One region of the Bacillus sp. KH172YL63 genome, then DNA from elsewhere that is predicted to be linked to it. Evidence: riboswitches for the same ligand, from Rfam matches in the RefSeq annotation. Region 1 holds a riboswitch; each other region holds the start of a gene.
What was found. A riboswitch is a leader RNA that binds a small molecule or an ion and turns the genes downstream of it on or off. The one in region 1 is predicted to bind S-adenosylmethionine.
Positions count from the first base shown of each region.

Region 2: it holds a riboswitch for S-adenosylmethionine, as region 1 does, so the genes downstream of both, KH172YL63_RS08670 (methionine biosynthesis PLP-dependent protein) here and KH172YL63_RS16655 (methionine ABC transporter ATP-binding protein) in region 1, are expected to answer to the same signal.
Region 3: it holds a riboswitch for S-adenosylmethionine, as region 1 does, so the genes downstream of both, KH172YL63_RS19210 (O-acetylhomoserine aminocarboxypropyltransferase/cysteine synthase family protein) here and KH172YL63_RS16655 (methionine ABC transporter ATP-binding protein) in region 1, are expected to answer to the same signal.

Region 1 is NZ_AP022842.1:3,252,436-3,260,274, reverse strand. Features, by position in the region: gene KH172YL63_RS16680 (MFS transporter) at 1-291, shown strand, start outside; gene KH172YL63_RS16675 (multinuclear nonheme iron-dependent oxidase) at 266-1,099, shown strand; gene KH172YL63_RS16670 (Lrp/AsnC family transcriptional regulator) at 1,390-1,869, shown strand; gene KH172YL63_RS16665 (hypothetical protein) at 1,891-2,100, shown strand; gene KH172YL63_RS16660 (MgtC/SapB family protein) at 2,191-2,712, shown strand; SAM riboswitch class I at 2,888-2,992, shown strand; gene KH172YL63_RS16655 (methionine ABC transporter ATP-binding protein) at 3,101-4,126, shown strand; gene KH172YL63_RS16650 (methionine ABC transporter permease) at 4,134-4,778, shown strand; gene KH172YL63_RS16645 (MetQ/NlpA family ABC transporter substrate-binding protein) at 4,790-5,626, shown strand; gene KH172YL63_RS16640 (M20 family metallopeptidase) at 5,639-6,853, shown strand; gene KH172YL63_RS16635 (hypothetical protein) at 7,223-7,588, opposite strand; gene KH172YL63_RS16630 (YhfM domain-containing protein) at 7,727-7,839, opposite strand, start outside.
Region 2 is NZ_AP022842.1:1,746,548-1,754,386, reverse strand. Features, by position in the region: gene metH (methionine synthase) at 1-2,630, opposite strand, end outside; gene KH172YL63_RS08680 (bifunctional homocysteine S-methyltransferase/methylenetetrahydrofolate reductase) at 2,611-4,458, opposite strand; gene metC (cystathionine beta-lyase) at 4,475-5,659, opposite strand; gene KH172YL63_RS08670 (methionine biosynthesis PLP-dependent protein) at 5,652-6,779, opposite strand; SAM riboswitch class I at 6,866-6,975, opposite strand; gene KH172YL63_RS08665 (zinc-dependent alcohol dehydrogenase) at 7,333-7,839, shown strand, end outside.
Region 3 is NZ_AP022842.1:3,751,020-3,758,858, forward strand. Features, by position in the region: gene KH172YL63_RS19200 (S41 family peptidase) at 307-1,761, opposite strand; gene metX (homoserine O-acetyltransferase MetX) at 1,929-2,990, opposite strand; gene KH172YL63_RS19210 (O-acetylhomoserine aminocarboxypropyltransferase/cysteine synthase family protein) at 3,027-4,322, opposite strand; SAM riboswitch class I at 4,681-4,799, opposite strand; gene KH172YL63_RS19215 (trans-sulfuration enzyme family protein) at 4,895-6,034, opposite strand; gene KH172YL63_RS19220 (DUF302 domain-containing protein) at 6,138-6,518, opposite strand; gene KH172YL63_RS19225 (redoxin domain-containing protein) at 6,597-7,178, opposite strand; gene KH172YL63_RS19230 (hypothetical protein) at 7,171-7,788, opposite strand.

The sequences.
Region 1 (7,839 bases):
TTTTCATTATTTACATTCGGGACCCCGATCATCAATAATCTGTTACGGGCTGAAATATTCATTAAAGCCCCTAACCATATGAAAGCCAAATACAAATCCATTACCATTGCTCTAAGCGACCTTAGTAAACTAATCTTTATACCGATTTCTTACTTGATCATAGATGAATTCGGAGTTGTATCTTTCTTGATCATCTTTACCATACTCTCCCTTTTCCGGGTGAACTATTCATTTAAAATTCTCTTATCAAATGAGAAAACGATTCGTGAAGAAGGTGACTCCATTGCATAGTTTAAGGGGGGTAGGAATAAGCTACCGAAATGAATTTGCAGATCAACTGGACGATTTAAAGGAAATGGTGGATTTCTTAGAAATATCACCTGAATTGTTTTATCATCCAAGTACGAATGAAGAACTTTCCAGGCTGAAAAGGGACTTTACCCTGGTGGCTCATAGTTTGTCTTTATCTATGGCTACATTCGAAGATATCAATGAAAGGAAATTGGATAGGCTGATAGAGCTGAGTAACGAGATCAATGCCCCCTTTATTACGGATCACCTTGCCGTTAGCAGTGTGGGGGAATATTCTTTGACTGACTTTATTCCATCCTTCTTTATAGACGAATCCATCCATTTACTTAAAGACAAAGCGCGTCACTTTCACCACCATGTTGGCAGGCAACTTTATCTGGAAAATATCACATACCAATTCAACTGGCCCAATAATGTTTATAGTGAATGTGAGTTCTGGGTCAGATTATTAAACGAAACAGAGATAGGTATGTTGTTGGATGTTTCTAATCTCTATGTAAATTCAGTCAATCACGATTATGATCCTTATCAATTCTTTGATGCTCTACCAAAGGAAAAGATTAACCACTTGCATATTGCCGGTTTCACAGAAATGGATGGTATTCTCATCGATTCACATGCTGAGCCTGTTCATGAAGAAGTCTGGAGATTACTGGAATATATTCTGGAGAATGCCCCTGTACATACGATTAACCTTGAAAGAGATATGAATCTTGAAGGAACCAAAGATGTAAAAGAAGATTTAAAAAGATTAAAACAAATGTTTCAAGCCAATTATATTCTATAGTTTATGTGTGCCTGATCCTTATGAGGACAGGCGTCTTTTTTGTATGGTAAGTAGTTGAACCTTTCGTAAAATGAAGCAGGTAAACACGCAAAAATGGATGAACCATGATTTTGCACGCCTGCATTACGTCAAAGTGTATGGAAGCACGGGAACCGTCCCCGTGCTTGTGCTTCTTTGTTGTATAGTATAATAAGAAAAACCAAAACAAATAAAAGTATCTAAGAGTAATAGCTTACAAATCTTCACCACATCCCCCCACTAACCATCAATTCACAAAGGAGACACCAACCATGGAATCAATCGTAAGCAGGGTCCTTGATCAGATGGATCTGCAGCTGTTGGATTTGCTGCAAAAGGACGGGAATTTGAGCAATCTCCAATTATCGAAGCGGGTCAATTTGTCCGCACCGGCCGTGCATGCTCGGATCAAGCGGCTGGAGACGGAAGGGTATATCAAGAAGCAGGTAGCGATACTGAATCATGAGAAGCTTGGATTTGATTTGTTGTGCTTTGTGTTCATGAGTACGAATGAGCACCGGACGGAGAAGCTGGAAGCGTTGGAGGAGACATTGGAAGCGATGAAAGAGGTGCTGGAATGTCACTGTCTGACCGGCGAATACGATTATCTCCTGAAGGTTGCCTGCAAGGATCGGAAGGGGCTCGAGCTCTTTATCAGGCGGCTGAATGAAATGGGGATCACGAAGATCCAGACGAGCCTGGCGCTCCGGGAGATCAAGGATTCGACGGTGCTGCCGATACATGGGGAATAACTTATAATAAAGGTGTTGTGTATGAATAAATTGAGAATAGCCTGGATTATACCCAATGTGCTGCTTTACATTGCTTTTATCTTTTTACTATTTTTTATAACCGGAAATGATAATGGTTTGAAAGAAATCAACGCATTGAACATATATGTCGTTCTTACTATATTGATATTTGCAGTAGCGGTATTTGGCAGTATAAGGATTGCCAAGTGGATGAGAGAAGGGAAACTTTGATTGGACATACCCTTTCTATACCAAATAATTTAGTGTACGATAAAAAAATATTCTACAAATAGCAATCTTGCACAGGAGGAGGATTTCACCATGTCACATATCATCAATGCAGCAGCGGATTTCTTCTGGCAGCATGATATTTATTTCCGGATTGTGGTGAGTGCGGTCCTGGGGTTCGTGATCGGATGGGACCGGACGTCGAAAAATAAGCCTGCCGGGTTAAAGACGTATACGTATGTGGCGGTGGCCTGTACGTTGATCACGATCGTTTCGATTGAAGGGGCGGAAATGCTCAGTCAGCCGGACAGCGGGAAGATGATGGATCCTTTCCGGCTTGCGGCTCAAATTGTTTCAGGGCTCGGTTTCTTAGGTGCAGGTGTGATCCTGAAAGACGGCCTGCGGGTAAAAGGACTCACTTCCGCTGCGATGATTTTCTACGTAGGTGGAGTCGGCATCGGGATTGGGGCAGGCTTTTACGGGATCGTCATCTTCGCGACCCTGATCACGTTCATCACAACGAGGATCGGGAACATTTTCGAAGGCCGGGAAATGACGACCGTGCGGCTGCCGAAGATGGGGAAGAAAAAAGAGGAAGAGAAGGATGAGGAGTAGGCTCGAGGCCTGTTCTCTCCACTCTGTATTGCGGCAAAACTGACCTGGGACTGAGGTCAGTTTTTTTAGTTTTTTATGAAATATTCAAAAAACATTGTTGACAAAACAATGGAAATTCTATACCATTACCCTAATGCTTAAACGCATCATAACATTAATTAAATAAAGCGATATCTTCTTATCCAGAGAGGTGGAGGGACTGGCCCTGTGATACCTCGGCAACGGGTTCTTATGAATACCGTGCCAATTCCATCAAGTCATGTGACTTGAAAGATGAGAAGAGCGGGACATCTACATATTTGTGCCTCTCTTCTTATGAAGGGGGGCACTTTTTATTTGGCCGGAAGCACAAGTAAGAGGGATACATAGCGAAAGGAGAAGGTCCTGTATGATCAGAGTTCAGAATGTTACGAAAGTATTCGAGACGAAGGATGGCCCGTTCAATGCTTTGAAGAATGTTTCCTTCGAGGTGAAAAAGGGAGAGATTTATGGCGTGATCGGGTTCAGCGGGGCGGGTAAGAGCACGCTTGTCCGCTGTCTCAATTTTTTAGAGAAACCTTCATCGGGTGATATTTTCATAGAGGGGCGCAGCCTGAAGGATCAGTCGGCGATTGATCTGAGGAAGGAGCGGCACCGGATCGGGATGATTTTTCAGCATTTCAATCTGTTTCAGTCCCGGACGGTGGCAGGGAATATCGCCTATCCTCTGAAACTTGCAAAGTGGCCGAAAGAAAGAATCAGTGAAAGGGTCAAGGAGCTGCTCGCGTTTGTCGGACTTGAAGATAAAGCGAAGCATTATCCCGACGAGCTGTCAGGCGGTCAGAAGCAGAGGGTGGGGATTGCAAGGGCCCTCGCGACCTCGCCATCGATTCTCCTCTGCGATGAAGCCACATCCGCACTGGATCCCCAGACGACCGAATCAATTTTGAATCTATTAAAAAGAATCAACGGGGAGTATGGGATTACAATCGTGATGATCACCCACGAAATGGGGGTCATCCGGGAAATCTGTGATAAGGTCGCGGTGATGGAAAATGGAGAAATCGTGGAAGAGGGAAGCGTGTTCGATATCTTTTCCAACCCGCAGACCTCGACGACGAAAAACTTTGTGAAAAGTGTCATGAATGATCAGCTGCCGGCATCGGTTCTCGACAAATTGAATGACAGCAAGGAAGGGCGCATCTGCCGCCTCATTTTCAAAGGAGATTCAACGGGCCTGCCGATCCTTTCTGAGACGGCAAAAGCATTCAACGCCCACATCAATGTATTATTCGGGCAGATCACAGAACTCCAGGGTCAGCCGTTCGGGAATCTCATCGTCCAGATCATCGGCAGCAGGAGCGAAACGGAAGAAATCCTGGATTATTGGAGAAACAGATTATTCGTAAGCGAGGTGGAGAAGCGTGCAAGTTAATTGGGAATTGTTTTGGCCAAAGATTATTGAAGCGACATGGGATACGGTGGCGATGGTGTCATTTTCCCTTCTGTTCGCCACACTCATCGGCCTTCCCCTCGGCATCATCGTCGTGGTGACGAGAAAGGGACACTTGCTTGAAAACAAAGCCGTCTTTTCCGTATTGAGCAGCATCATCAACGTGTTCCGGTCAATCCCGTTCATCATCCTGATGGTCGCGATCATCCCGTTTACCCGGTTGGTCGTCGGCACATCGATCGGAACGGCAGCCGCCGTAGTGCCGCTTGTCGTGTTTGCGGCGCCGTATATTGCAAGACTCGTAGAAAGTTCGCTCCTTGAAGTGGAACCGGGTGTCATCGAAGCGGCCGAGTCCATGGGGGCCGGGCCGTGGCAGATCATCTTCGGGATCCTCATTCCGGAAGCATTGAGTACGCTGGTCCTGAATATCACAATCGCAACAATCGGCCTTGTCGGGGCATCGGCCATGGCCGGGGCAGTCGGAGGCGGAGGCCTCGGGGATCTCGCCATTGCGTACGGATATCAGCGATTTGAAACATCCGTCATGATCGTGACGGTCATCATTTTAATCGTGATGGTACAGGGACTGCAGACAGCAGGAAATACATTATCAAAAATCATCAGAAGACGATAGGAGAGGGAATCATGAAAAAATCAATCAGTCTAGCAAGCATCGCCATTCTATTATTTACCCTGCTATTGAGCGGGTGCTCGGGAAACAGTGCATCGGGATCAGGTGAAAAAGAAGTCGTGAAAGTCGGCGTGAACGGCTCAGGGGCACCGATCTGGGAGTATATAAAAGAGAAAGCAGCAAAGGAAGGGATTGACATCGAGATCGTCGAGTTCGCCGATTACGTGAGACCGAACCAGGCGCTCGCCGATGGGGATATCGACCTGAACGCCTTCCAGACAATCTCGTATTTCGATTCTTTCGTGGAAGAACATAATCTGGATTTAGTACCGATCGGCTCGACGCTTATCGCGCCAATGGGCATCTATTCGGAACAATACGAATCGGTAGAAGATTTGCCGAAAGGAAGTACAGTCGCCCTGCCTCAAGAGGCGACGAACCTTGGCCGTGCCCTTCTCTTACTGGAGGAAGCAGGATTGATCGAGCTGAAAGAAGGATTTGATCAGTCACAAGGTCTTGAAGCGATCAAAGAAAATCCGAAAAACCTTGAATTCACAACCGTTGTCGCTGCCCAAACACCGAGGGTCCTGCCGGATGTGGCTGCATCAATCATCAATAATGGTGTCGCGGTTGAAGCAGGGTTCGTCCCGGTTGATGACAGCATCTATATCGAAGGGGCAGAATCGAAGCCATTCATCAATATCATCGCGGCACAGGAAAAAGACAAAGACAATCAAACTTACAAAAAAATCGTGGAGATCTATCAGCAAGATGACGTAGCGGAACATATCAAGAAAACATACAAAGATTCGCTGATCCCGACATTCGTGCCAGTCAGTGAATTGCATTAGGAGGGAAAAGAAATGAGTCAACGAACAGCGCTTGCCGACCGTACACACAACCTCGTCTCAGCAGTTGATCAATTGGGCGTAAAACTCGTGTCGATCAGCCATCAGATCCACGACAAACCTGAAATCGGGAACGAAGAATTCTTTGCTTCAGAAACTTTGACCACCCTCCTCGAAGCCCACGGGTTCTCAGTGGAAAGGGGAGTGGCCGGTCATGAGACTTCCTTTGTGGCACGGAAATCCTCCGGGAAAGAAGGGCCGGTCATCGGCTATCTGGCTGAATATGACGCCCTGCCCGGACTCGGCCACGCCTGCGGTCACAATATCATCGGAACGGCAAGCTGCGGGGCGGCGATCGCCCTCTCTTCCGTACTGAATGAAACAGGAGGGGAAGTGGTGGTGTTCGGTACGCCTGCCGAAGAAGGCGGCCCCAACGGAAGTGCGAAGGGCAGCTTCGTCAAGGCCGGCTTGTTCGAAGGCGTGGATGCCTGCATGATGGTCCATCCGTTCAACAGGACGACCCAGACAGGGAAAACCCTTGCCGTCGACCCGCTTGATTTCGCATTCAAAGGAAGGTCTGCCCATGCGGCGGCTTCCCCTGAAGACGGCATCAATGCCCTCGACGGCGTGATCCAGCTGTTCAACGGCATCAACGCCCTTCGGCAGCACGTCACAGAAGACGTGCGGATTCACGGCATCATCACCCACGGCGGGGACGCCCCCAACATCGTCCCTGACTATGCGAAAGCCCGCTTCTATATCCGGGCTGCCACCAGGGAAGCGTGCAATGAAGTCACGAAGAAAGTGAAAGCGATCGCGGAAGGGGCGGCACTTGCCACCGGAACGGAACTGAATGTGATCAAAATCCAGAATGAAGTGGATCACTTTCAGCTCAACCGCCGTTTCGATCAAGTATTCCAGCGTGCCATCGAGTCACTCGGCGAGCCCTTTGACCAAACAGAACGTAAAGGCCTCGGCTCATCCGACGCCGGAAACGTCAGCCGGGTCGTCCCGACGATCCACCCCTACATCAAGATCGGCCCCGAATCCCTCGTCGTCCACACGAACGAATTCAGGGAAGCAGCGAAATCCCCCGAAGGTGACCGTGCCCTTGTGACCGGGGCCAAGGCCCTTGCCCTGACGGGGTATGAACTGCTGACGGATAAGCAGCTTTTGGCGGTGATTTGGGAAGAGTTTGGTAAAGACGAAGAGACAGCCGGATCAGGGTAACGGATTCGGTTTTGGAGTACAAACATTAAAAAAGTAATATAAATGGAGGTCCAATTCCATATGAATTGGATCTCTTGTTTTTGTTGTTATTAAAGGGTTTATGGTAATTTCGTACCCTAATTTACAGCAGTTTGATGGCTAACATACTCCTGCGAATTGGTGTGTTAAAACATATACCAATACTTGTGTGAGAAAGGATTCAAAAACGCCTTCTCAGCTTCTCGGTATTACTAAATAGCTATATGCTATGAACTGAATGATTTATAAGTAGTAGAACGAAGAAAAAGACCGATTGCTTAATCGGTCTGTTCATTTCTATACTGCCTTATTCCATTAAAGCCCCCTATAATGGAATAAGAAAAGCGACCTTTACATATTAGATATTCCATTAATAAAAACACTGAATAACAAACTAATGGTTACGAAGCCTGCAACTAAAATGGAAAAAACTTGGCTGTTTTTGAATTCAAAAATAACTATACCTAACCCCGCAAGGCATAACACCAACCACATAGGCATAAATATTGCATCTGCAATATTCCTTGGCAATGAAGCATAACCGCCTCCTAAAAAAAATATCCAATGCACAACCAAAATCCCTATAACTACATAAGCGACTTTTCTAGGTGAGCTCCCTTTTTCACTTCTTTTTATAGACATCACGGGCTTAGCAATTATAGTGACAGTTGTAATTAATACAAGTAAAATAATTATTGATAACCCTATAAATTCCACTTCCTATCTAACATACTCATTCAAAAAAAGCACTTTAACACCATTTACTAATCATAAAATGTAGCAACAATTTTATTTACACAACCTGTGCTTGTATTTTTTTTATAACTTCTTTATAAAAATCAACTTGATGTGGAACTACACATCTAATAACTTTCTTATTTCTTTCGTCTCATTGGGAGAAACTATATAACCTTGTCTTTCGTGTCCTATGTACATAATTACGCTTTCTTCCCCCGTATTTCCAAGCA
Region 2 (7,839 bases), 1.5 Mb from region 1:
TCCGATTTGACCTTGAGCGCTACGCTGGAATCTGTCTGGTCCACTGTTTCCTCGCTTATTGAAAGTTTACTGAGCTTTTCCCTGCTTTCTTCTTCATACTGCTGCCTGGTTTCTTCATGCTGGATTCCGTTCATGATAGAAAGACCATCCATTGCATCTTTTGCATATAGCACTAGACCGTCATATTCACGACCGATTTTGCCAGTGGTGAATTTTCGGGTCAACGCTGCTCCTCCTACTACAAGGGGAACGGAAATATCCGACTGCTTCAGATCCTGGGCAGTGATGACCATTTGCTGGGCAGACTTTACAAGCAAGCCTGATAAACCGACAATATCCGGCTTTTCTTCACGGATGACCTCGATCAACTGCTGTGGCGTCACCTTGATACCCAGGTCAATGACGTTATAGCCATTATTGCTGAGAATAATGTCTACCAGGTTTTTCCCGATATCATGAACATCACCTTTTACCGTAGCCAGGATTACTTTCCCTTTTGAAGAGGAATGTTCATTTTGTTCCATATGCGGTTCCAGATGTGCAACCGAAGCCTTCATCACTTCTGCACTTTGTAATACTTCTGCGACGATCAGTTGATTGTCATTGAATAATCTGCCGACTTCACTCATTCCTTCCATGAGCGGACCATTAATGATATCAAGGGGGGCTTCATATTGTTCAAGGGCCAGGTCAAGGTCTTGCAGCAGTCCTTCCTTCGTTCCTTCCACCACGTAATGTGCAAGCCGCTCCTCAAGGCTCATCGTATTGACGGGAACTTTGACTTCTTTCTTTTTCCCACGATAAAATGCAGTAAATTCAGCCAGGGTAGCATCTGTCGTCTCAAATAACAGTTTCTCGGCAAGCTTCACTTCTTTTTCCGGGATGGAAGCAAACCTCTCCAGCTTTTCCGTATTCACAATCGCGTAATCAAGGCCAGCCTTTGTACAGTGATAAAGATATACCGCATTGAGAACCTCCCTTCCGACTGGCGGGAGACCAAACGAAACGTTACTCACCCCCAATATATGAGGGCATTCAGGCAAGATTTCCTTGATCCGCCTGATCCCTTCTACAGTTGCATTGGCAGATCCGATATATTGCTGATCACCTGTGCCGACAGGGAAGACGAGGGGATCGAAAATGATATCTTCAGACGCGATGCCATACTTCTCGGTTAAGAGCTGATGAGACCGGACAGCGATGTCCACTTTTCTTTCAGCAGATACCCCCATCCCTTTCTCATCAATCGTTCCGACCACTACCGCGGCCCCGTACTGCTTCATGAGCTCTGCAACCTTCTCGAACCGCTCTTCCCCGTCCTCGAGGTTGATTGAATTGATGATCACTTTCCCCTGAGAATATTTCAATGCTGTCTCAAGCACCTTTTCATCAGTCGAATCTATAACGAGGGGAACTTTCACCTTCTTTACAACCTCTTGAATAAATTGATCCATATCTTCCTCTTCTTCACGATCGGGATCGGCAAGACAAATATCGATCACCTGTGCCCCATTCTTTACTTGAGCCCGGGCAATCTCTGATGCCTCTTCAATCTTCCCTTCTGCTATCAGTCTCTTGAATTTGCGTGAACCGATGACATTGGTCCGTTCACCTACTAGAATCGGCCTTCTGTCTTCATCCTCGTAAACAAATGCTTCAATCCCAGAAACGGCATGAGGATGGGAGACGTTTGGCCTTCGTGGAGGAAAATTCTTCACGGCTTCTGAAAGGGCAGAGATATGTTCAGGCGTCGTACCGCAGCAGCCTCCAACAAGGTTCAACCAGCCTTTCTCGGCAAAACCTTTCATTTTCACACTTAATGACTCGGCCGTTTCATTATAATTACCCTCTTCGTCCGGTAATCCTGCATTGGGATAGCAACTAACATAGGATGTGGCGAGATTCGATAAAGTCCTGATATGGTCACGCATGAACTCAGGGCCCGTCGCACAATTCAGGCCAACCACCAATGGATTTAAATGCTCCAGGGAAATATAAAATGATTCGATATTCTGACCGGCCAGTGTCGTTCCCATTGGCTCAATCGTACCTGATAATAAGATGGGAATCTCGATCCCCCTTGATGCAAATGCCGATCGTATTCCGAGATTCGCGGCTTTCACATTTAAGGCATCCTGACTTGTTTCAAGGAGCAGCACATCCACTCCCCCGTCAAGGAGGCCTTCGGCTTGAATGCGATAATTCTCTGTCAGCTCGTCAAAACTGATCCCCCCTGTAACCGATAGTGTCTTGGTTGTGGGGCCGAGGGACCCGGCGACAAATCTGGGCCATTCAGGTGTAGTAACAGCATCTGCTGCATTCCTGGCTATTTCTGCTGCCACCCGGTTGATTTCATACGCCTTATAGCCAAGATCATATTCATCAAGCACGACAGGCGTTGCACCAAATGTATTCGTTTCAATCACATCAGCCCCTGCCTTCAGGTATTCTGAATGTATGCGGTGAATGACTTCCGGAGCTGTCAATACAAGGTTTTCATTACACCCTTCAAACGCTTCCCCGCCAAAATCTTCAGGGGATAGATTGGCCTGCTGAAGCATTGTTCCCATCGCCCCATCAAGGACAAGTATTTTCTTTCTCAGTTGTTCTTCAAATAATGTGATGGCCATAGGGAACCTCTCTTTCTGCATTGAGTTGTTGGATATGCTGGATCAATTCGATACTCATGTCGTATCTTACAAATGGTGTGATAAGATAAATCCCGTTGAATAATTCAAGTGCTGTTTCAAGCAGGTCTTTGGCCATTTCCATTCCGACCGACCTTGTTATGACAGGATCAGCACCCGCTTCTTTCATTCTTCTCCTTGTTTCTTCAGGAACGTTGATGCCCGGTACTTCATGATGAAGAAACTCGGCATTTCTAGAACTGATCAGAGGCATGATCCCGATGAAGATGGGAATGTCCAGATGCTTCGTAGCTTCGTGAATTTGCATCAGCTGATTCCTTCCAAAGACCGGCTGAGAAATGAAATAATCTGCACCGGCCTTCTTTTTCTTTTCCAGTCTTTTAACAGAAGCGTCCAGATGTCGGAAATTCGGATTGAATGCAGCCCCCACCGAGAATCTTGTTTTCTCCCTTAATGATTTACCCGAAAAAGATAAACCTTCATTATTCTGTTTAATCAACTCTATGAGTTCAAGGGAAGATAAATCATACACTGAAGCCGCTCCCGGAAAATCCCCGATCTTTGCAGGGTCACCGGTGATTGCGAGTATGTTATGGATGCCAAGCGTATGAAGCCCCATCAGGTGGGATTGAAGTCCGATCAAGTTCCGGTCCCGGCACGTAATATGAACGAGCGGGGTAAGGTCATATTTCGAGTGGATCAGATTCCCAATGGCATCATTGCTGATACGAGGTGAGGCAAGCGGATTATCAGCAAGGGTCAACGCATCGATTCCTGCCTCCTTCAAAGCCTTCGCCCCTTGAAAAAACAATGTGGTATCGAGATGTTTCGGCGGATCGAGTTCCACAATGATTGTTTTCTTTTCCTTCACTTGTTCATGAAGCAGTTTCCCCCTGATTGCTGGTGAAGAAATTTCCACGGCTTTTTTTCTTTTCACCACTTTTTCAGTCACCGGTTCCCTGCTCTTTAATTTTTCGGCAACAGACCGGATATGGTCGGGTGTTGTACCGCAACAGCCGCCGATGATCCTTGCCCCCTGCAGCCTCAGTTCATTACTGATATCCCCGAAATACCCCGGTTCAGCAGAATAATAGAAGCGGCCTTCTTCATAGTTCGGGAGACTTGCATTCGGATAAACCGATAAGAAAGCTGTTTTCGGTAATGGGACCTCTTCCAGTGAGTTGACCATATGAAACGGTCCCATTCGGCAGTTTATTCCTGCGACATCCGCTCCGAGTAACTCCAGCTGCTTCAGCGCTTCCCCTACCTCCATGCCATTTTGCAGCACACCGGTTTCATGAAGGGAAACTTGTGCAACCACAGGGATGTCTGCTTCACGTTTGGCAATTTTCAATACAGTTGTCAATTCTTCAAAGTCATAATACGTTTCAAGCAAGAGCCCGTCGACGCCCTCCAATAATAAACAATAAAGCTGTTCCCGAAAGCTTCTTTTGATTTCCTCCAAGGGGACATTTTGCTTGATCCCCCGGATCCCGCCGACGGTGCCAAGAACGTATGTGTCCTGACCTGCTGCTTTTCTGGCAAGACGGACCGCCGCAGTGTTTATTTCCTTCACAGAGTCCTCAAGGCCGTACCTTGACAGCTTCTGATAGTTCGCTCCGTACGTATTCGTTTGAATGATATCGGCTCCAGCTTCGATATATTCCCTGTGAACCTTTACCACTTCATTCGGATGAGACAGATTCAACTCTTCAAAGCATCGGTCCACTCCGTATGAGTACAGCAGGGTCCCGATCGCCCCGTCTGCGATCAGTATCTTTTCTTTCAGTGCATCCAGTAACGGTTTCAACACATTCCCTCCTTCTCTATAAATTAATGACGCTGTTTCCTTTATTTCTATTTAAACTGTCCAGCCCCTGTTCAAGGTCTTTTATAAGCTCCTCGGCGTTCTCAAGCCCTACCGAGAGCCTCAATAATCCATCGGTGATTCCCCGCCTTTCCCTTTCTGCTTTCGGCATAGAGGCGTGGGACATCCTGCTAGGGTAGGAAAGGATCGATTCGACCGCCCCGAGGCTTACTGCAAAAACAGGTATATTGATATTCTCTATGAATCTTTTTACCTCTTCTTCTCCCTTTAACTTAAACGAAAGCACCGCTCCCGGACCTTCTGATTGGCGAATCTGAATCTCCCGTCCAGGATGATAGCTCAAACCTGGATAGTAGACTTCCTCGACTTCTTTTCTTTTCTCCAGAAACGTAGCGATCTTATAAGCCGATTCTGACGATTCCTTCAATCGTACATGAAGTGTTTTCAAACCTCTCAACAAAAGCCAGCAGTCCTGTGCACCCAATACGGCACCAAATGAATTTTGCAGGAAGGAAAGCTTCTCTGCAATTTCTTCACTTCCCGTCACAGCAAGGCCCGCCAGAACGTCGCTATGTCCGGCAAGGAATTTTGTTGCACTGTGCAGCACAACATCCACACCCAGGGAGATCGGCCTTTGAAGAAGGGGCGTCATGAATGTGTTATCCAGGAATGTCATACATCCATTCGCCCTTGCCAGCTTCACTACCCCTTGTATATCCGTGATGTTCAGGAGTGGATTCGATGGTGTCTCCATATAAATCACTTTTGTGTTTTCTTTGATTGAACAGGCGACTTCATGAAGATCTTTCATGTTTACGAACGAATAGTCTATGCCGAATTTGGTCAGGACTTCTGTGATCATGCGATAAGTTCCTCCATAAACTTCTTCAGATACAAGCACATGATCACCGCTCGATAATAATAAAAAGCTTGTTGAGATGGCCGCCATTCCCGATGAAAAGGCAAAGCCCCTCACGCCACCTTCAAGCTCAGCGATGGTTTCTTCCACTGTTTCCCTTGTCGGGTTTCCTGATCGGCTGTAGTCGTACTTGCCGTACTGATCAAAATCCTGTTGATGAAATGTGGTGGCATGATGTAACGGTGTTGAAACTGCCCCTGTTTCTTTATGGATACCGTGGGAATGGATGAGTGACGTCTGAATTGAAAATGGTTTTTTACTCATACGTATGCACCTCTTTTTCCAATTGATGAAAAACATTCTCCAAATCCTCGATTAAGTCGTCGATATGCTCGATTCCTACTGAAAATCTTAACAGCCGGTTACAAATGCCCAATTTGTTTCGTTCGTCTTCCGGAATATCCGCATGCGTCTGGGTGGCTGGATAGGTGATGAAACTTTCCACGCCGCCGAGACTTTCTGCAAACGTAATGACCTTTAACCTTTGAAGGAACGGGGAGACCCATTCTTCTTTTTCAAGGCGGAAAGAAAGCATGCCTCCCCTTCCCGGATACAGTACGTCCGTTACACACCGGTGTTCTTCAAGATAGCGGGCAAGTGCACGGGCATTTTCCTCATGTTGGCGCATTCTGAGGCTGAGTGTTTTCATCCCCCTCAGTAACAGCCAACAATCAAAGGGTGCCAACACCGATCCGATTGAATTTTGGATCGTATAGATTTTTTCAGCGAGCTCCCTGGACTGTACGATCACTGCCCCCGCCAATACATCATTATGTCCGCCCAGATACTTGGTGGCGCTGTGGACCACTATATCTGCCCCATCTGTTAATGGCTTCTGCAGAACCGGAGTATAAAACGTATTGTCTACGATCAGAAGTAACCCATTATCCTGCGCAAAGTGTGCAACTTCCGAAATATCAGCTTCATTCATCAACGGGTTGGTAGGCGTTTCAAGAAAAATCGCCCTCGTCCTTCCGTTCACTTTATTGGTGATGGCTGCAATATCACTTGTATCTACAAAATGAAAGATCATATCATACTGCTTCTCATATTGAGTAAATAAACGGTAACTGCCGCCATAGAGATCTTTCGAGACAACCAGTTCGTCCCCTGAAGAGAAAAGGCACAAAACGGCCTGAATCGCTGCCATCCCTGAACTGAAGGCAAATCCACCATAACCTTCTTCCAGTCCGGCCAACACATCCTCTAACGTGGCTCTCGTCGGATTCCCTGTTCTTGAATAATCATAACCGGTCGATTGCCCGATTCCCTTATGTTCATAAGCGGTCGATAAATGAATGGGCGGACTCACCGCTCCCGTAGCAGGGTCCTTCCGGTTACCCGCTTGAACAAGCAACGTTTCAATATGTTTACTCACGTTCATTCTCTCCTTTTCTTCCACTGAAATCGAAAAGGGAAAAAACAAAAAACCTTCTTATAAAATAAGAAGGTTTTGTCTATTCTTTCTCCCTCTTATCGTCCAAGTTGACATCAACTTGCTGGAATTAGCACCATACCTGTAACTGCGGCTGGTTGCTGAGGTGTCGTCGGGCCAGTCCCTCTACCTCTCTAGATAAGAAATTATTTGATTGTGTGAAGTTTAACTTTCTCATACTTTATAACAAGTAAGCATGGCTGTCAATGAAAAGTGAGAATTTTTAAAAAAGAAACGCAATTACTTTTTATTCGCTATGACTCACAACCGGTCATTTAACAGAACAAACTTTAGATCAATGTGGAATGTTCTCATTGAATCTTCCACACCATGCATTTGGTAATTCATTCCATACTTATGCTTTTTCACACTGCTGGTTAGCAACGTTTATTGAACACCAAGGATGTGATCCCCTAAGGTTTAAAACATTCGTTGGTTTACGTCCCATGGAAATGGTGTATACACATAGAAGAATCTTACAAAATTGACAGGAGTGATGAAGGTGAAAGGTGTTACATTTCAAGGAAAAGAAAAAATGGTCGTGAAAGAAGTAGAGGACCCTGCCATTCAAGAACGAACAGATATGATTGTGAGAATTACGGCTAGTGGCATATGTGGTTCTGATCTTCATCTTTATAAAGGAGGGATCGAGCCTGAGAAGGATTACGTGGTTGGTCATGAACCGATGGGAATCGTAGAAGAGGTCGGACCTGACGTAAAAACACTGAAAAAAGGAGACCGCGTCGTTATCCCTTTCAACATTGGCTGTGGAAGCTGCTTTTTCTGCGAGAACCAGATGGAGAGTCAATGCGATGAGTCCAACCCTCATGGTGAGGTAGGGGGTCTGTTCGGTTTCACTGAAATGAACGGGGGATATCCCGGAGGTCAGGCTCAGTACTTACGCGTTCCTTATGCCGATTTCACATCATTCAAAGTCCCTGAATCAAGTCAGTTGGAAGATGAAAGCGTCCTGTTTCTGTCAGATGTCATCCCTACCGCCTTTTGGAGT
Region 3 (7,839 bases), 500 kb from region 1:
AGCCCTCCGATGGAAGGAAATGGTAGATTCTTTCATTTTATCCTGCTCTATCACGTTTCCTCACCTCCTTTAACATCCTCTATTAATCCAGGACTTTGTTAGTCTACTATATTTAGGAGAAGGACTATATATGCATTACTTTTCTTTCAATTTGTTGACACTTCACCTCCATATGGTTAATTAGAACCTAACATTGGTAAATTTAGTTATATTATTCGACACTCCTACCCAATACCCCTCCTTTTTTCCCAATAAACTTAAAAAAAGAGAAAGATTCTGAAAAATGGAATCTTTCTCTTTTATATTTTACTGAGCCGCCCGTTTTCCAGTACGGTCGATATATTCGAGGGCCGCCTGGAGTTGAAGGTCATTTTTGTCGTTTTGGACTGCTTCGAGAATTTCCTCCTGGAGGCGCTCTGCCGTCTTCGCATCGATGATTCCCGTGACGTCGAGGCTTTCCTGGATTTGAAAATCTTTTACGGCCCTTGCCGTTTTTTTGCTGAAATAACCATCCACCCGGTCCGGCGTAAAGCCGATGCCTTGCAGCATTTCCTGCGCATTTTTCACCTGTTCATTATTCGTTCCCTCTGTCAGTGGTTTATCCACTTGAAGCGGATGGGCGTAGAAATAATCAGGCTGCCTGACCGGGATATCCGGCTTGATCCCTTTTTTATGGATCCAATTGCCGTTTGGCGTCAGCCACTTGAACATCGTCAGTTTAATATTGCTTCCGTCCCCCATCGGCACCGCCTGCTGTACGGTCCCTTTTCCAAAGCTTTTCGTCCCGATCAGCGGATATCCTTCTGCCTCTTTCAGTGCGCCTGCAAGGATCTCAGAAGCTGAGGCACTTCCTTCATCAATCAAAACGACAACAGGGTACGCTTTTCGATCCTTGCTGTTAGAGAAGGATTTCAGTACTTCCCCGCTCCGTTCCTGAATCTGTACATAAGGTTTCTTCTCTGTGACGAACTGTTTCAGGATCTCTTGCACGCTGGAGAGGAGCCCACCCGGGTTGCCCCTCACATCCAATATCAACCCTTCCACTTTCTGCTTCTCAAGTTCATCCAGCTGTTTCTTAAAATCGACGGCAGTATTTTCCGAGAAGGTCGTAATCTGAATATAACCGGTCTTCTTGCCATTGACCTCTTTCACATCCGAGATCACCGTCTCAACCGGGATCTCGTCCCGTTTTACAGATACCTGGATCGGGTCATTCAATCCTTCCCTCGTAATGTCGAGCATTACTTCCGTCCCTTTCTTACCCCTGATCTTCAGCGTCGCTTCATAAAGATCAAGCCCTTCGATGCTGTTCCCATCCACCTTGATGATGCGGTCATTCGGCCTCAGTCCGGCTTTTTCCGCAGGAGAATTTTTAAAAGGTGCCACAATCAGCAACTTGCCATCCATGATCGTGACCTCTGCCCCTATCCCTTCAAAGGAAGAATCCAGGGCATCGTTGAATTGAGACGCCGTTTCCGCATCCATGTAAACCGAATACGGATCATCCAGCGTCTTCAGCATCCCTTGGATCGCCCCTTCGACCAGGCGGCCCTTGTCAACATCCTGATAAAATTTGTCGCTGATCAAGTCATAAGCCACTTCGACTTTGTGAAGCTTATCATTCAGCTCACCTTTTCCGTCAAATTGGGCAACGCCGTCCCCGGACTTACCGGTCCACTCCAAGCCGCCGTACATGCCCCCTGCACCGATCAGCATACTGACGATGATGGTGATGATGAACTTTCTGCCCGTCCACTTCATATATTCCCCTCCAGCTTATGTTTATCTTTGGCAATGACCAGGCGTTCAACCACAGCTGCCCGATCTCCAACGAAAAAAGACACCACACAAAAACGCGCTGAGGCGGTGCGATGTCTTTGCTTATTTCACTATATGCCGGAGAGGGACGAGTTATGATAAGGGGGGGTTCATTTCATGCCGGTAAATACTTCTTTTTTCAAATGGGAAGCGATGATCCCTCCCCACTTTTCAAATTCAACGAGGAAACCGTCATGGCCGAATTCTGTCGAAATAAAATAGTGGCGGCCGTTTGACGTCTTCTCGGTAAAATCCTTTAAATACTCAGGGGAATAGATGCTGTCGCCTTCATAGCTGATGGAAATCAGCTCGCTCGGATAAGTTCCGGCCACATGTTCAAGATCTCCCCTCCCCCGGGCGATATCATGGGTGTTCATTGCTTTCAGGAGCGTCAGATAGCTGTTCGGGTCAAACCTCCTTGCTAGCTTCTGTCCCTGATAATCCAGATAGCTTTCCACACTGAAGCGGTCATCCTTTTCCTCACGGCGGAACCGCTCGTCAAACAGCTCCCGTGTCCGGTACGTGACCATGCCGACCATCCTGGCAATCTCCAATCCTTTTATAAGTGAACCATCACGGTAATGTCCATTGCAAAAGGCAGGATCCCCTTCAATCGCGGTGATGCCGATGTGATTAAATGCAATCCCAAAGTCATTCAACCGGGGCGTGACCGCCAGTGCGAATACTTTACCGATGTAATCAGGATAAAGGACGCCCCACTCCAGTGCCTGCATGCCTCCCAACGAACCCCCTATGACCGCTTCTATACGGGGAACTGCAAGCAGCTTTAACGCCTCATACTGAGCGTTGACCATATCCCTGATCGTGATGCCAGGAAAGCTCGGACCGTACGGCTGTCCAGTATCCGGGTTTCTTGTCGTAGGCCCTGTGCTCCCTTCACATCCTCCCAGGACATTGAAAGAAATCACCTGATAGTGATTTGTATCGATATAAGAACCGGGCCCGATCAATCCATCCCACCAGCCCGGGCACTCATCCGTCCCCTTCACTATATGGGTCCCGGTGAGGGCGTGGCAGACAAGGATCACAGGACCCTCTTTATTTCCTGTACGTTCATATGCCAAATCGACATTCCGCAGCGTGGTGCCTGACTCTAATGTGAGGGATGGGAGAGATATGGAGCTGACTTCATACGCAGTGGACGCATCCATTTCTCCACCTCCTTTTTCAAGTTTGTCGTTTCTTCCTTATACAGGAGAGGTTTCCAGTGCCACTTCGATTGCGTGGTCAAGGTCCTCAATAAGATCCTTCGCCGATTCCAATCCAACAGAAAGCCTCACCAGATCCTCCGTCACGCCAGTCGCCCGGATTTCCTCGGCGTTCAACTGCTGGTGTGTCGTGGAAGCCGGATGGATGATCAATGATTTCGCATCCCCCACGTTCGCCACATGTGACCAAAGGGAAATATTGTCGACGACTTTCCGGCCCGAATCCCTTCCACCTTTGATGCCAAACACAACGATCGATCCGGCACCGTTTTTCAAATACTTCTCGGCAAGCCCGTGGGACGGATGCTGTGGGAGTCCCGGATATGACACCCATGCGATCCCTTGATGCTGATCGAGATGCTCGGCGATCTTCCGGGCATTTTCTGTATGGCGTTCAATGCGGAGATGGAGCGTCTCCAACCCCTGCAGGAGCAGGAACGCATTTTGCGGGCTCAGACATGCCCCAAGATCCCGCAGCAGCTGTACCCTCAATTTAGTAATGAAGGCGGCCGCACCCACATCCTGTGCGTAGCGCAATCCGTTATAGCTTGGATCCTCCTCGGTGAAGCCCGGGAACTTCTCATGATTCCAGTCAAACTTCCCGCCGTCGATCACCACTCCCCCAATCGCCGTCCCGTGGCCGCCGATCCATTTCGTGGCAGAATGGATGACAATATCTGCTCCCCACTCAATCGGCTTACAAATATACGGCGTCGCAAACGTGTTATCGATGATGAGCGGAATATGATGCTCATGTGCAACCTTCGCCACCGCTTCAATATCCAGCACGTGAAGACTTGGATTCCCGATCGTCTCCGCAAACACCGCCTTCGTTTTCTCAGTGATCCTCTTGCGGAAATTCTCCGGATCGGACGGATCTACGAAATGGACCTTGATGCCGTATTTCGGAAGCGTCGTGGAAAAGAGGTTATACGTCCCGCCATACAGATTTGTCGCAGCCACAATCTCATCACCTGCCTGCGCAATGTTCAGGATCGCCAGGGAAATCGCCGCCATCCCCGACGACACCCCAAGCGCCCCGATGCCGCCCTCGAGCAGTGCCAGGCGCTTCTCCAGCACATCGACCGTCGGGTTCATGATCCGGGTATAAATGTTCCCCGGCTCTTCAAGGGCAAATAATTTTGCGGCATGATCACTGCTGTCAAATACATAGGATGTGGTTTGGTAAATCGGGACCGCACGTGATCCTGTGGTCGGGTCCGGTTCTTGGCCTCCGTGAAGCAGTAGTGTGTCGAAGTCGAATGATTTGGTCATTTTGGGTTCCTCCTGTGGGTTGGGATTTTGGTTTGGTTAGGGTGTTGCCTAGGCATTTGCCTAGGGTTTTGCCTGTTGAATTTTGGGTGGATTTTGTCTGTTGAATTTAGGCTGATTTTTGACTGTTAAACTTTGAACGAATTTTAACTGTTGAATCCAAACTGATTTTTACTGTCAAACTTCAACCGAATTTTAACTGTTAAATCTAAGCTGATCTTTACCTGTCAAACTTCAACCGATTTTTAACAGGCAACAAAACCGGGCAAACCGCCCAGTCAAACTCCCCCCGATCCTCTACCGGAAAGAGCAAAACAAAAACCCCCTTCCTAAGAAGAGGGTCTAATTGAATAGGGTCCTCCTCTTATCTTTCAGGCAAATTGCCTGCAGGAATTAGCACCTTTTCATGAGACGCGATCTGCGCACATGAAGGTTGCCGGGTTTCATCGGGCCTAGTCCCTCCACCTCTCTGGATAAGAGCATGTAGTTGTCAATGTGTGATTTCTTGCGTTGAGATGAATTATAAAGGGTAACCGACCTCAGCGTCAAGGGTATTGTTAGAATTTTTTAATTATTTACTTTTCGACCGATTTTTTAACAGCTTCTTCAAATTGAGCGACGATGTCCTCCCCGTCTTCGATGCCGAGCGATATCCGGACGACGTGGGTGTTGATGCCGAGCTTTTTCTGGGCATCTTTCGGCAGGGCACGGTGGGATGTTCCGAGCGGGTAGGACACCGTTGTTTCGACACCGGCAAGGGAAGGAACGATTTTGATCCAGCCGAGGGACTTGAAGAAGGTGCTCATATCGCATCTTTCATCAAGCTCGATCGTCACGATCGCCCCGTTTCCTTTCGTCGATAAGTTTGTCGGGTAATAAACTTCTTTAATATCGGTGTTGCTGTGAAGCCATCCTGCCAGGGTTTCTGCGTTGCGGGCCTGGGTGCCGATCCGGAGCGCGAGGGTTTTTGCCCCTCGGCATGTCAGCCAGGCTTCGAATGGACTCAGATTGGAGCCGATGTTGACGACCTTCTCTCTTGCCTTCCTTACCAACTCTTCCTTTCCGACGACGACCCCGGCGGTGATGTCACTGTGGCCGCCGATATATTTCGTGGCGCTGTGTGCGACAAGATCCACCCCTTCAAGGTAAGGCTGTTGTAAAAACGGTGTCGCAAAGGTGTTATCAATCATGGTGAACAGATTGTGTTCTTGAGCGAGGTTCACCATTTGTTTGATATTCTCTACCCGCATAAACGGATTAGTGACTGTTTCACTGTATAGGAGCTTTGTTTGCGGGGTTAGGGCCGCTTCAATGCTATCTTTATCGGTAAAGTCGACGAAAGTGGTCAAGATGCCGAATGACTTCAGCTCTTCTTTTAGCATATGGAATGTGCCGCCGTATAAATCCTCGGCAGCCACGATATGATCACCTGAGCGGACAATGGCAAGGATGCCGACAAGGATGGCCGATAACCCTGATGATGTGGCCACTCCGGCCGGTGCACCTTCAAGGCCGGCAACCATGTTCCCCAGCTCATCTGTATTGGGATTCCCCGTTCTTGTGTAGAGATAAGGGGACTTCCCTTCATAGAAACCTTCAAGCTCTTCAAGGGAACTGAATGAGAAAGCGGACGTCTGATAAATCGGCGTCGTTTTACTGTGGATCTCCTCCGTTCCCTGTAACTGACTATGTACGACCTTCGTAGTGAAATTCATGTCTGTCATCCTTCCTGAATCGATGTATTTTTAAAAGTGTATCATATTCAGAAGATTGTGGCATGAAAAAAACCTGCTGCCGATCAAGGCAACAGGTTCTTCTTTATACGCGTTCCAAACATCCGATCAAACGGTTTTCAATATCGAGTGCAGTAGCCTTCAATTCATCAGAATCGACCATTTCAATCAGCTTGCTTGGCTTCGCCATACCGATCTTCGTTGTCCCTGATTCTGTGTAGACGGTCACTTTACAAGGGAGGAAGTAGCTGACGAGCATGCTCTCTTCAAGCACCTTCTTCGCTTCATGGGGATTACACACTTCCAATACGACGACTTCTTCGTTAAAGTCCAATCCTTTGTCATCAAGTTTTTGTGCCAGATCAAGATGCCACAGTACACCAAAGCTTTCCTCTTTCAGTGCCGCTTCCACTTTCTCGACTGCTTCCTTTACGCTCATTGAGACTTCCTTTGTATAATGAAACATAAAAACATCTCCTCCTGTCATTTTTATACCTCAGAGAGTATCGGATCAAACTACTTTTTGGGAGGTCCGTCCCTCCGGTTATTCCATTCCTTTGACCATTTTCTCCATCATGTCTTCGTTCATGGGGCCGACGATTTTGTGCTGGATGGTCCCATTGGTGTCGATCATGTAGGTGGTTGGGATGGTGAAGGCCCTGTACAATTCACCTGCATCGCCTGTTTCATCCATCAAGATCGGGAAGGTGAGGCCGTAGCCATCAACGAACTGCTGCACCGCTTTTTGGCCTTCATCCATGGAAGTCAAGTTGACGGCAAGGATTTCGACATTTTCCGATTCTGCCTTTTTTTCGTAGTATTTTTGCATATGTGGCATTTCTGCCTTGCAGGGCGGACACCACGTCGCCCAGAAGTTCAGGATCACCTTCTTACCCTGATAATCGGAGAGTCTCACACTTTCCCCGTCAAGGGTCTCAAGCGCCAATGCCGGTGCCTTGTCCCCTTTTGCAAGACCCTGCTCCGCATCCGAGAGATCCATCGATTCATTGGCTAATTGAGCGGCTTCTTCCTTTGCCTTTTTTTCCTGCTGATCTTGAAAGAAGTTCACCAGAAAGATCCCGATCAGAATCGCGACCACCGCCAATGCGAAATTCCGTTTATTCACTTTGTTTCCTCCTTACAAATAAAAGAAAGGTGAAGTATGCTGCTGCAACAAGGTAGGTCCAGTCGGCCGTCGTCAACTCAAAGGCACCGTTAATAGAATGAAAAAGGATCTGCAGTAGAGTAAAAACAATCAGTAGCTGTCCTGACCATACATTCCCTTTTGCCCCCCTTACTTTTCCCTTAACATATAAAAGCAACGCGCCATTGAAAACAAATTGAATTGATCCGATGAGGTATTCCTTCTCCAAAAGATGAAAAACAAGCTCAAAGAATAAGACTGTGATCAACCAGACAAGGATGGTCACCGAAATTTGATCGACCCGTTTTAAAAGGAGATAGCCGCCTGCAGCAAGCAACCCAGACCAATATCCAACTGTACCCCCATGGAAATAGATCAGGGTCAGCGGATGTTTGATGACGGTTTGAAAATCGACTATGATTACACTCAGCTTCCAAACGAGAATAAATAAGATGATCCCCGTGGAATACCAGTCGCTCGCCTTCCGATTCCAGAAGTGGAGTAACAGGAATGTCAGGAAAAAGGATGCCAGCATAGCGCCCCAGGAACTGGGGAAAGTAAAGGATCCTATCGTATACCAGTTTTCTGTCATGATGATTCCTCGATTCTTTCTATATACCCCATTATGTATGATTATCTGAAA